Regions from separate parts of the Desulfomicrobium norvegicum genome, predicted to be linked through region 1. Evidence: predicted binding sites of a transcription regulator. Region 1 holds the regulator's gene; the other holds the start of a gene.
The links. The regulator sigma-54, encoded in region 1, starts transcription at its own class of promoters, with help from an activator protein. The targets are predictions, from matches to a motif close to CTGGCACGGNNNNTGCTT.

Region 2: nifH (nitrogenase iron protein) is a predicted target of sigma-54. The motif match lies at 4,124-4,141, and genes of this name have one in related genera.

Annotation. Positions count from the first base shown of each region.
Region 1 covers NZ_FOTO01000023.1:6,094-11,504, reverse strand. Annotated here, with positions in the region: gene BMZ24_RS18915 (KdsC family phosphatase) at 1-517, shown strand, start outside; gene kdsA (3-deoxy-8-phosphooctulonate synthase) at 1-3, shown strand, start outside; gene lptC (LPS export ABC transporter periplasmic protein LptC) at 514-1,050, shown strand; gene BMZ24_RS18905 (LptA/OstA family protein) at 1,066-1,578, shown strand; gene lptB (LPS export ABC transporter ATP-binding protein) at 1,575-2,297, shown strand; gene rpoN (RNA polymerase factor sigma-54) at 2,404-3,831, shown strand; gene hpf (ribosome hibernation-promoting factor, HPF/YfiA family) at 3,902-4,444, shown strand; gene BMZ24_RS18885 (PTS sugar transporter subunit IIA) at 4,448-4,897, shown strand; gene rapZ (RNase adapter RapZ) at 4,922-5,411, shown strand, end outside.
Region 2 covers NZ_FOTO01000012.1:39,021-44,431, forward strand. Annotated here, with positions in the region: gene BMZ24_RS15295 (TRAP transporter large permease) at 1-782, shown strand, start outside; gene BMZ24_RS19560 (tetratricopeptide repeat protein) at 1,380-2,603, shown strand; gene BMZ24_RS15305 (hypothetical protein) at 2,639-2,824, opposite strand; gene BMZ24_RS15310 (LeuA family protein) at 2,978-4,099, opposite strand; gene nifH (nitrogenase iron protein) at 4,410-5,240, shown strand.

The DNA of each region.
Region 1 (5,411 bases):
TGAACTGCTCGCCCGGGACGTGCGCCTGATCATCCTGGATGTGGACGGGGTGCTCACCGACGGCGGCCTCTATTATGACGAATCGGGCTGCGTAATGAAACGCTTCAACGTCCAGGACGGGCTGGCCATCAAGATGGCCCCGCAGGTCGGCATCGAGTTCGCGGTCATTACCGGCCTTGATTCCCCGGCAGTGCGCAGGCGGGTCACGGAGCTTGGCATCAGCCATTACTATCCCGGCCATCACCGCAAGGCCCCGATCCTGCGCCGGATTTCCGAAGAAACGGGCATCCCCTTGGCGCAGATGGCCTATGTCGGTGACGACTGGGTCGACGCGGCGCCCATGTCCCTGGTCGGACTGCCCATCGCCGTCCCCAACGCCCGCCCCGAGATACTCAAGCTCGCGGCCTGGACAACCAGATCCATGGGCGGCCAGGGCGCCGTGCGCGAAGCCATAGATTTCATCCTGCGCGCCCAGGGCAAACTCGAAGCTCTTTGGCAGGACTGGGTCCGGGAATGAAGCGGCTGCTGGTCGGGCTTTTGACCCTTGTCGTTCTGGCTGGAATCGCAATGCTCGGAAAACGGCTGCTCTGGCCCGAGCGCCTGGACAACCCGACGATCCGGAATCTGGATGTGGACTTGAGCCTCAAAGGCGTGAACCTGAGCCAGGGCAAGGACGGCAAGAAGCTCTGGAACCTCAGCGCCACCGGCGCCGACTACTCCGAAAACGGCGATGAACTCACCCTCGCCGCCCCGATCATCGTCTACTGGGGCGAGGAAGGCGGGGAACCCATCGAGGTTCGGGCGCCCAGGGGCCAGGTCTGGCAAAAAGAGGACCGGGCCAGAATGTGGGACGGGGTCAACGGCACCCAGGGCCAATACGTGATGCGCTCCGAGACCCTTGACTACACAGGACAAAACCGGACACTCGTTCTCGGCGGCACGGTTGAACTGACTGGCGAATCCATGCAGGGCCGCTCGGACACCCTGACATATTTTCTGGACACAGGGGACTTCCTGGCCCAAGGCAACGTCCAGGTCATCATGAACTGACAAGCGGGTTACCAAATGCGTTCACTCATACTTCTTCTCTTCCTCGCCTGTGCGACGCCTCTCTGGGCGGCCGAGACCGTCCCGGTCAAGATCACTTCCGACACCATGACCTACACCCAGAAAGGGGACCAGGTGATCTTCACCGGCTCCGTGTACGTCATTCGCCAGGACATCCAGCTCTGGTCCGACACGCTGACCGTGCTGCTGGAAAAAAAGGACGGCGCCAAGAACGCCACCCAGGGCGTGCCCGACGAGCAGGGAGCCATCAAGAAAATCATCGCCAAGGGCAACGTGCGCATAAAAGCGGACAAGGGTCGCACCGGCACCTGCGGAAAGGCCACCTATGAAGCCGACAAGGACCTTCTGACCATGGAAGACAGCCCCATGCTCATGGAAGGCGCCAACAAGATCCAGGGCGAGGTCATTAAGCTCTACATCAAGGAAAACCGCAGCGAAGTACTGGGCGGCAAGGGACGGGTCGAGGCCATCTTCAACACTCCCGCCGGCAAGCAGGGGCTTGGGCAGTGACCACCCTGACCGGGCAGAATCTGGCCAAGCGCTACGGAGCCAGGGATGTCGTGCGCGACATTGAACTTGACGTGAGCCAGGGCGAAGTGGTTGGCGTCCTGGGGCCCAACGGGGCAGGCAAGACGACCACATTCTACATGCTCGCGGGCATCGTGCGGCCCACGCGAGGGCAGGTCCTTCTGGACGGCCAGGACATAACCCGCTGGCCCCTGCACAGACGGGCCCGCGCGGGCATGAGCTATCTGCCGCAGGAAAGCTCCATCTTTCGCAAACTGACCGTGCGTCAGAACCTGCAACTGATTCTCGAATTTTCGGGATTCTCGCGGGAAGAGCAAAAGCGCACGGCGGACAGGCTGCTCGATGAACTGGGGATCACCCGCCTTGAAGGGCAGCTGGCCGCCTTTCTGTCCGGCGGAGAACGCCGCAGGCTGGAAATTGCCCGCGCCCTGATCCAGAATCCGAAATTCATCCTCCTGGACGAACCCTTCGCCGGCATCGATCCCCTGGCCGTGGACGACATCCAGGCCATCATCCGGGACCTTCGTGACAAGAACATCGGCGTGCTCATCTCCGACCACAATGTTCGCGAAACGCTCCAGATCTGCGACCGTGCATACCTTGTCCACGACGGCCGCATCATCCTGAACGGCAGCCCGGAAGAGATCGTCGCCGACCCGGGTGCGCGCAAGGTTTACCTCGGTGAAGGATTCAGCCTCTAGCGGACACGATTTTCCAAGGATTGCCAGGGCCTAAGCTTTATGGCAGATTCGTTACTGGGTAGTTTTTTAGCCTGCAATCCTCTGACACGGTGAAACCAAATCAATTATGGGCCTTGAACTCCGACAAAACCTCAAGCTGACGCAGCAGCTAGTCATGACACCGCAGCTGCAGCAGGCCATCAAGCTGCTTCAGCTCTCCAGATTCGAGCTTCTCGAAGCCGTTCAGCAGGAGCTGCTTGAGAACCCTATGCTTGAGGAGGGGGTCAAGGAAATTTCCGAGGAGCACGAAATCCAGGCTCCGGCCGAAACACGCCCGGAAGTCTCCTACGAAGACGCGGAACTGATGCGCAACGCGGACTGGGAAAACTACCTCGGCGATTTTTCAAGCACCGCCAAGCAAGTGCAGTTCAAGGAGACCGAGGCCCTGGAGGAGATGATGTCCTACGAGGCCAGGCTCTCGGGCAAGCCCTCCCTGGACGGTCATCTGCTGTGGCAGCTGTGTCTGTCCAACATCACCGAAGAAGAGGAGATGATCGGCGAGGCCATCATCGGCAACCTCGATTCCCAAGGCTACCTGATGAGCACCGCCGAGGACATCGCCTCCGAGACGCTCTCTCCCCTGGCCCTGGTGGAGTCCATGCTGCATCGTCTGCAGCGCTTCGATCCCGTGGGCGTGGCCGCGCGGTCTCCACGGGAATGCCTGCTCATCCAGCTGGAAATGCTGGGCCAGGACGATCCCATCCTGCTTTCCCTGGTGGGGGATCATCTCGAAGACATCGAGAAGCGACGCTACAAACCGCTCCTGCGCAAGTTCAAGATTCAGATGGAGGACCTCAAGGCCTATCTGGACATAATCCAGTCCCTGGACCCCATGCCGGGAGCCAGTTACGGCAGCGAGAGCACCATATATGTCAGCCCGGATGTCTTCGTGTACGAATACGAAGGGGATTTCGTCATCGTCATGAACGACGACGGCCTGCCCAAGCTGCAGCTGAGCCCCTACTACATGGACGACATGCACCTCGCGGTCAAAGGCCCGGACCGTGAATACCTGCATGACAAGATGCGCTCTGCCATGTGGCTCATGAAGAGCTTGCACCAAAGGCAAAGAACATTATACAAAGTGGTTGAAAGCATTGTCAGGTTTCAGCGGGGGTTTTTCGAACACGGCGTGACCAAGCTCAAACCGCTCATCCTCAAGGATGTGGCCGACGACATTGAAATGCACGAATCCACGGTCAGCCGGATCACCACGAACAAATACGTGGCCACCCCGCACGGCATCGTGGAACTGAAATTTTTCTTCAATTCCGCGCTGGAAATGGATGATGGAACTCAGGTCGGATCCGAATCGGTCAAGGCCATCATCAAGAAAATGGTCAGCGAGGAAGACCCGAAGCACCCCTACAGCGACGAAAAAATCGCCGCGGTGCTGAAAGAACGGCTGGACGTGAACATCGCCCGGCGAACAGTGGCCAAATATCGCGCAGTGCTGGGGATCGATTCCTCATCCAAGCGCAAACAGGTTTTTTGACATCCCGCCCTTTGGGCCGCCCCTTCCGGACGGCAAAAAGGGCTGACCCTCAACAATCGAGGAGGCTTCCATGAGGATTACCTTCAATTTCAAAAACTTCGATCCTTCCGACCATCTGCGCAAATACGCCAAAGACCGCTTCGGCAAGCTCGCCAAATTCACGGCCGGCACCCCCGACGCTGAACTGCAGGTCAATCTCGAAGTGGAGAAATTCCGGCATATCGCCGATATAGTGCTGACGGGGAAGAACGTACATATCTCCGCCCGCGAAGACAGCGAGGACATGTACTCCACCGTCGACCTCGTCTGGGACAAGCTTGAGGCCCAGATGCGCAAGGTCCGCGACAAGGACAAGAGCCGACGCAAAGGCGGCAGCGACAGCACCCGCATGGACGCCGGGAGTTTCGAGGACGACGCGGATGCAAAGCGCAAGCCGGTCATCCAAAAGACCGACGACTTCTCGCCCAAACCCATGATCGTTGAAGAAGCCGCGCTGCAGCTTGAAAGCACGGACAACGAATTCCTCGTGTTCCTCAACGCCGAAAGCGAAAGGATCAATGTCATTTACCGACGCAAAACCGGCGACTTCGGTTTGATCGACCCCGGGGTATAGGGAATGAAGCTTGCTGAATACCTGGACAAGGATTTGATCATCTCCGACCTCTCGGCCAGGACCAAAACCGAGGTCCTGGCCGAACTCGTTTCGACGCTGTCGGCCAAATATCCCGATCTTGACCCCAAACGCGTGGCCCAGGTCCTCATGGACCGGGAAATGCTCGGGACCACCGGCATCGGAGACGGCATCGCCATCCCTCATGGCAAGCTGGACAGCATCGATCAGGTTCTGGTCATCGTCGGCCGCAGCCACGAAGGCGTGGATTTTGCCAGCCTGGACCACAAGCCGGCCAGCATCTTTTTCACGGTGCTGGCTCCCTCAAGCGTGGTGGGCCTGCATTTGAAACTCCTGGCCACGGTTTCCCGCCTGCTCAAAGACGGATCGTTCCGTCAGGCCTTTGCCGACTCCCCCGGTCAGGACGGGTTGTGGCAGCTGCTGCAGACCGTCTAGCAAGAACGTATTCGGAGAACTCCCATGCAGCCTCAACCTGAACAGAAAAACGTGGTCATTGTCTCCGGCATGTCCGGTTCAGGCAAAAGCACGGCGCTCAAGGTCTTCGAAGACATGGGCTTCTTCTGCGTGGACGGACTTCCGGCGCGCATGGCTCCGGCGCTCATCGAACTGTTCTTCAACTCCTCCGCCAAAGACTACCCCGGGCTGGCCATGGGCATGGACCTGCGCCAGCCCGACTTCGTGGGTCAGTGGAAGGAAGTGCTGCTTGATGTCCAGAAGTTTTCCGTGCGGCCGACCATCCTTTTCACGGATTCTTCCAACCAGATCCTGCTGCGCAGATATGCCACCACGCGCCGTCCGCATCCTCTGGCCTCGGGCAACCTGGGACTGGAGGGGGCGCTGGAACGGGAGCGGGAAATACTGGAACCCATCCGCGCGCAGGCTGATCTGGTCATCGACACGTCGCATTATTCAGTGCACGATCTCAGACGGGTCATTCAGGACAAGTGGG
Region 2 (5,411 bases), on a different contig from region 1:
TCATCGCCGACCAGTCCGTGGCCAAGCTATTCCTCAACGGCTTTCTGCCCGGAGTGCTCATGGGCGTAATGCTGATGATCATGGCCATCACGCAGGCCTACCGGCGCGATTACCCCAAGGGCGCGCCTTTTTCCCTGCGCACCATCTGGGCCGCGTTCCGCAAGGCCGTCTGGGGCCTCTTGACTCCGGTCATCATCCTGGGTGGCATCTTCAGCGGGTTCTTCACGCCCAGCGAATCCGCGGTCATCGCCGTGAACTACGCCCTGTTCGTGTCCCTGTTCATCTATCGGGACATCAATCTGAAGCAGCTCTACGAGATCATGGTGCGCTGCGTGATCACCACTTCGGTGATCATGTTCGTCATTGCCACTTCGGCGGTCCTGAGCTGGATTCTTGCCAACCAGAACATTCCCACCATGGTTGCCAAGGCAGTCCTGTCGTTGTCCTCGGACCCCTACGTCATCATGCTGCTCATCACCGGAGTCATCCTGCTGACCGGTTTCTTCGTGGAGACCGCCAGCGCGTTGATCATCCTGACCCCCGTTTTTTTGCCCCTTGTCACCAGCATGGGTATCGACCTGATCCATTTCGGCCTGATCATCGTGGTCGGCCTGGCCATCGGCATGGTCACGCCGCCCGTGGCCATCAATCTCTACGTGGCCTCGTCCATCACGGGGTTGCCCATCGAACGCATTTCCAGAGCCATCCTTCCCTACCTCGCAGTCCTGCTCGGTGCGCTGGCCCTGGTCGTCTACCTGCCCATGATCGCCGCAGGCATGTAAGCGCCGGTCGTGACCGTCCCCTTTGCGCCGTAGCGGCACGCTGCTGCGGCGGAGGCGGCCGGTCATCCGGCCGCCTCCGCTGACGATGATCACAACCTTGCCGTTATTCTCACGTTTCAGCATTCAGGAAAATCGGGTCTTGACTTCGCGGTGGCCGACTTGCTCAAGTCCGGTCCGGTTCGTTTCGCTTGGGATAACTGCCGGAAGTTTTGAGGAATTGCCTTTCAAGTGATGACGCGGGCTTGGCAGTGGCCCGGGTGTGTGGTCCCGAATATGCGCCGGGATAATATTCTGAAATATTTCGGTGTATTACAAAGGTTGCCCGGGGCGGTACAATGCCTTATCATTATCCCGGCTTTGCTTGAGAGGGCCTTTTGTGAGGTTTGTTTATTTTATTTTTGATTCCGGGCGTAGTATGCCCATTTCATATATTTGTATCTCAGAGGTTTTTTTGTGTCTCACAAGCTCATACGAAAAGAAATTGCCCCGATTTATGATAGAATAGTCATAAATTTTTTGCAGAATCAGAACGGTTCTTTTTTTATTGTCACCAATGACGATATATTCATAAGAACAATGCGCGGAGCATTGCGTACCATGGGGCTGAATTACGATTCGCTCGCTATTGCACATGCGTCTGCTGATATCGGAAAGAAATGCCGAGAACTTCTGGATACCAGTTCGCAAGTGGTCATGTTCATCGAATCTAAAATTAATGGAAGATCCAATGTTTTTGATTTCAAGTCCTTGAAGGATGTTTTTCGGAACAGACTGAAAATTATTTGCATCACGCCTGAGGTTTCCGAAGAATATGTTTCATTCATCGCGGAAAACGATGTCGATTCAATCATCGTAAAGCCAATTTCAATAAATAATATAATTCAAAAAATTGCTTTTACGATAAAGCCTTCAAACATGTTCCACACTGAAGTCGAAAATATTAGGGAACTGATAGAGAAAGGGCAGTATGAAGAGGCTGATTCAAGGATAGACATGTTGCTTGAAGAGAAACCAGGCAGTTCCATTTGCATGGTTCTCAAGGGCGATATTGCCAGAAAGAATGGAAAATTCAAAGATGCTGAATTTTTTTATAAAGAGGCTGTCAAGGAATCACGACTCAACCTGAAGCCCTTGCAAAAACTTGCGGATCTTTATTTCGAAATCAACGATCCCAAAGAATATATCAGATACCTGCTGCTCATGGATAAGATATCTCCTTTGAATCACACGAGAAAAATCAACATTGGAGAGCAGTACAGCAAGGATGGCCAGGAAGATAAGGCCAGGAAATTTTATCAGGACGCAGTCAATATAGTTCGCTCACAGGCCAACGACATGCTTGCCTCAACGCTCATGGATATCGGCGTGAAACTCCGTGAAATCAATCCCGAGCAGAGTATCCAGTTCATGAACCAGGCGCTTGAAACCAAGGGCAGCGACATGACCCGCGAGGACCTGTGGATGGTCAATGAAATGGGCGTTTCGCTACGCAAGAAAGGTGATTGGAAGGGCGCGGTGCAGACCTACCAGCAGGCGCTGGGCGTGATTCCGAACGAGGGAGGTTTGCACTACAACATGGGCATGGCCTATGCCCAGGGAAAGGAGCATTACAAGGCCGTCTGCGAGTTTGAAAAAGCGATTTCGGCTTCTCCCGACCTGCTTCAGGAATCACCGCTCATCCCCTTCAATATCGGGATGGTCTATTTTCAGATGAACCGCCTTCAGGAAGTGGAGCGGTTCATGAAGGCTGCATTGAAATGTGACCCGAATTTCGAACGTGCCAAGACAATTCTTGAAAAAATCGGCTCCAAGCAGGCTTGATGCCTGACGATGCGTTCATTTTTCCAGCTCTTTCGTCACAGGGACTGCAAATACGCCCTGGCAATCCACAAGTCGCCGTCCTCCTCGGTCAGGCTCTCCAGACTGGATACGAGCCTGCCGAGATAGTGCCGCGAGTGGGCGTGGACATATTCGTCGCGGTCCATGTTCAACCGCTCGCTGAGCTGGGCGAAGATGCGCGCCTGTATTCTGTTAATGAGCATGGGGCCTCCAATCCGCGTTGATGTTCTTTCATCTTTCGTCCGACGTTCGCCCAAAATGCGTCGCGAGTCCGCCGGGCTTGTTCCCGCTGTGCGTTCCTGCCGTGCGCTTGAGGACCCGGAGCTTCAGCTCTTCGGTCCGCTTTTCCTCTTGTCTCAGCAAATCCCGCCTTCCAGGCAATTCTGTGTCTTGGCCAGATCCTGCACCTCGACCTGACTCAAGGGGCGGCCCGCGCCGGCGGCGCGCTGGCGGATGGTGTCGACCAGACTGCCGATGGAGTGCAGCGGTCCTTCAAGGCCCACCTGGCGGAGCATGGTCCTGACCGCTCCACGCCCGGCCTTGGCGCCCAGGGCCAGGATGCGGTTGGCTCCTGTCTGGGCCGGGTCGTAGGGTTCGAAGAGCGCCGGGTTTTTGAGGATGCCGTCCACGTGCAGGCCCGATTCGGCCGCGAAAATGTCATCGCCTGAAACCGGCCGGTTGCGGGCCACCGGGATGCGCGCGAGTTCGGCCACCATATCGCACAGTCCGCGCACCAGATTCATGTCGTAAATATCGTAGCCCTGCACCAGGCGCAGGTGTCCTGCCACTTCCTCCAGGGCGGAGATGCCCGAGCGCTCGCCGATTCCGAGCACCGAGACGTCGGCCCAGTGCGCGCCCGCTTCCAGGGCCGTGATGGCGTTGGCCGTGGCCATGCCGAAATCGTTGTGGCAGTGGATGGCGATCTCCATGTCCGCTCCGGCGGCGAAGAAGCGCACCAGTTCGGCGATGCGGGTCGGAGTCATGACGCCCAGCGTGTCGGCCAGGCGGATGCGCACGGCGCCGAGGTCCCGGGCCATGCGGGCCATGGACAGGGCGAATTCCTGATCAGCGCGGGTCACGTCCTCAAGGCCGATGCTGATGCGGCGGATGCCGCAGGAGTGGGCCAGGCCCACGGTTTCGCGCAGCATGGCGGTCAGGCCGTCACGGTCCGTGCGCAGGCGCTCGGCGATGTGCAGATCCGAAACGGGCAGACCGATGTTGATCGTGTCGATGCCCAGCCCCGCTGCCCGGTACACATCCACCGTGCGGCAGGGAGACCATACGCTCAGGTCACAGGTCGCGCCCTGGTGCCGCAGAGCCCTTACCAACTCTTCAAGTCCCTGTTGCCCCATCCAGCCGATCTCTATCTCTTCCACACCCATGTCCGCGATGCGTCCGGCGATTTCGATTCCGATCTGATTTGGGATGCAGGTCCCGAACATTTGCGCCCCTTCCCTGAGTGTCGTGTCGATCAACATGCGTCCTCCCGTGTTTGCTTTGTCATTGCACGGTCGGTGCCACGTTTTATGATTTCTTCATTATCTTGAATTTTATGGTTTTATTGCTTTTACGAGAGGTCTTGGGTGTGCGGACACTAATGTTTGAACCTACATTTTCGTAGTTGTTGTTTGTGTATATTTCGGGATGGCAGGACGGTGTCTGTTTTTTTTCTCCTTTATTTTCAGATGGTTGAGAGCTTGCGTAATTTTTGGCACGCGCGTTGCCCTAGGGAGGTTCAGGTACGGCACACAACTACACCAAAAACTCTCACATAAAGGAGCGCACGTCATGAGGAAGATCGCAATTTACGGAAAGGGCGGCATCGGCAAATCCACCACCACACAGAACACGGTCGCGGGCCTGGCTGAAATGGGCAAGAAGATCATGGTCGTCGGCTGTGATCCCAAGGCCGACTCCACCCGCCTGCTGCTCGGCGGCCTGGCGCAGAAGTCCGTTCTGGATACCCTGCGCGACGAAGGCGAGGACGTGGAACTGCCCGACATCCGCAAGGCCGGCTTCAGCGGCACCTGGTGCGTCGAATCCGGCGGACCCGAGCCGGGCGTCGGTTGCGCCGGTCGCGGCATCATCACCTCCATCAACATGCTGGAATCGCTTGGCGCCTACCACGAGTCCGAAGCCCTGGATTACGCATTCTATGATGTTCTGGGCGACGTTGTCTGCGGCGGGTTCGCCATGCCCATCCGCGACGGCAAGGCCGAAGAGATCTACATCGTCTGTTCCGGCGAGATGATGGCCATGTATGCGGCCAACAACATCTGCAAGGGCATCATGAAATACGCCGAATCCGGCGGAGTGCGTCTGGGCGGCCTGATCTGCAACTCCCGCAACGTCGATAACGAACGCGAGATGATCGAAGAACTGGCCAAGAAGATCGGCACGCAGATGATCTACTTCGTCCCCCGCGACAACGACGTGCAGCGCGCCGAGATCAACCGCATGACCGTCATCGAATGGAAGCCGGACGCTCCCCAGGCCGATCACTACCGCAATCTGGCCAAGGCCATCGACCAGAACAAGATGTTCGTCGTGCCGAAGCCGCTTGAAATCGAGGAACTGGAGCAGCTGCTCATGGACTTCGGCCTGCTCGAAGCCGTCTAGGCGGTCGTCCAAAAATCCGTTCTGGACTGCGTTGCTCCCAGATTTTGAAGGGCTCATGTAGTCGGCTACACTTCACCCTTCAAATTCGACTCGCGCCTTGCCACAACGAATTTTTGAACGACCTTGGCGTGAAAGTTAAATAATAAAAAGAGTTATAGAAGAAACGAAGGA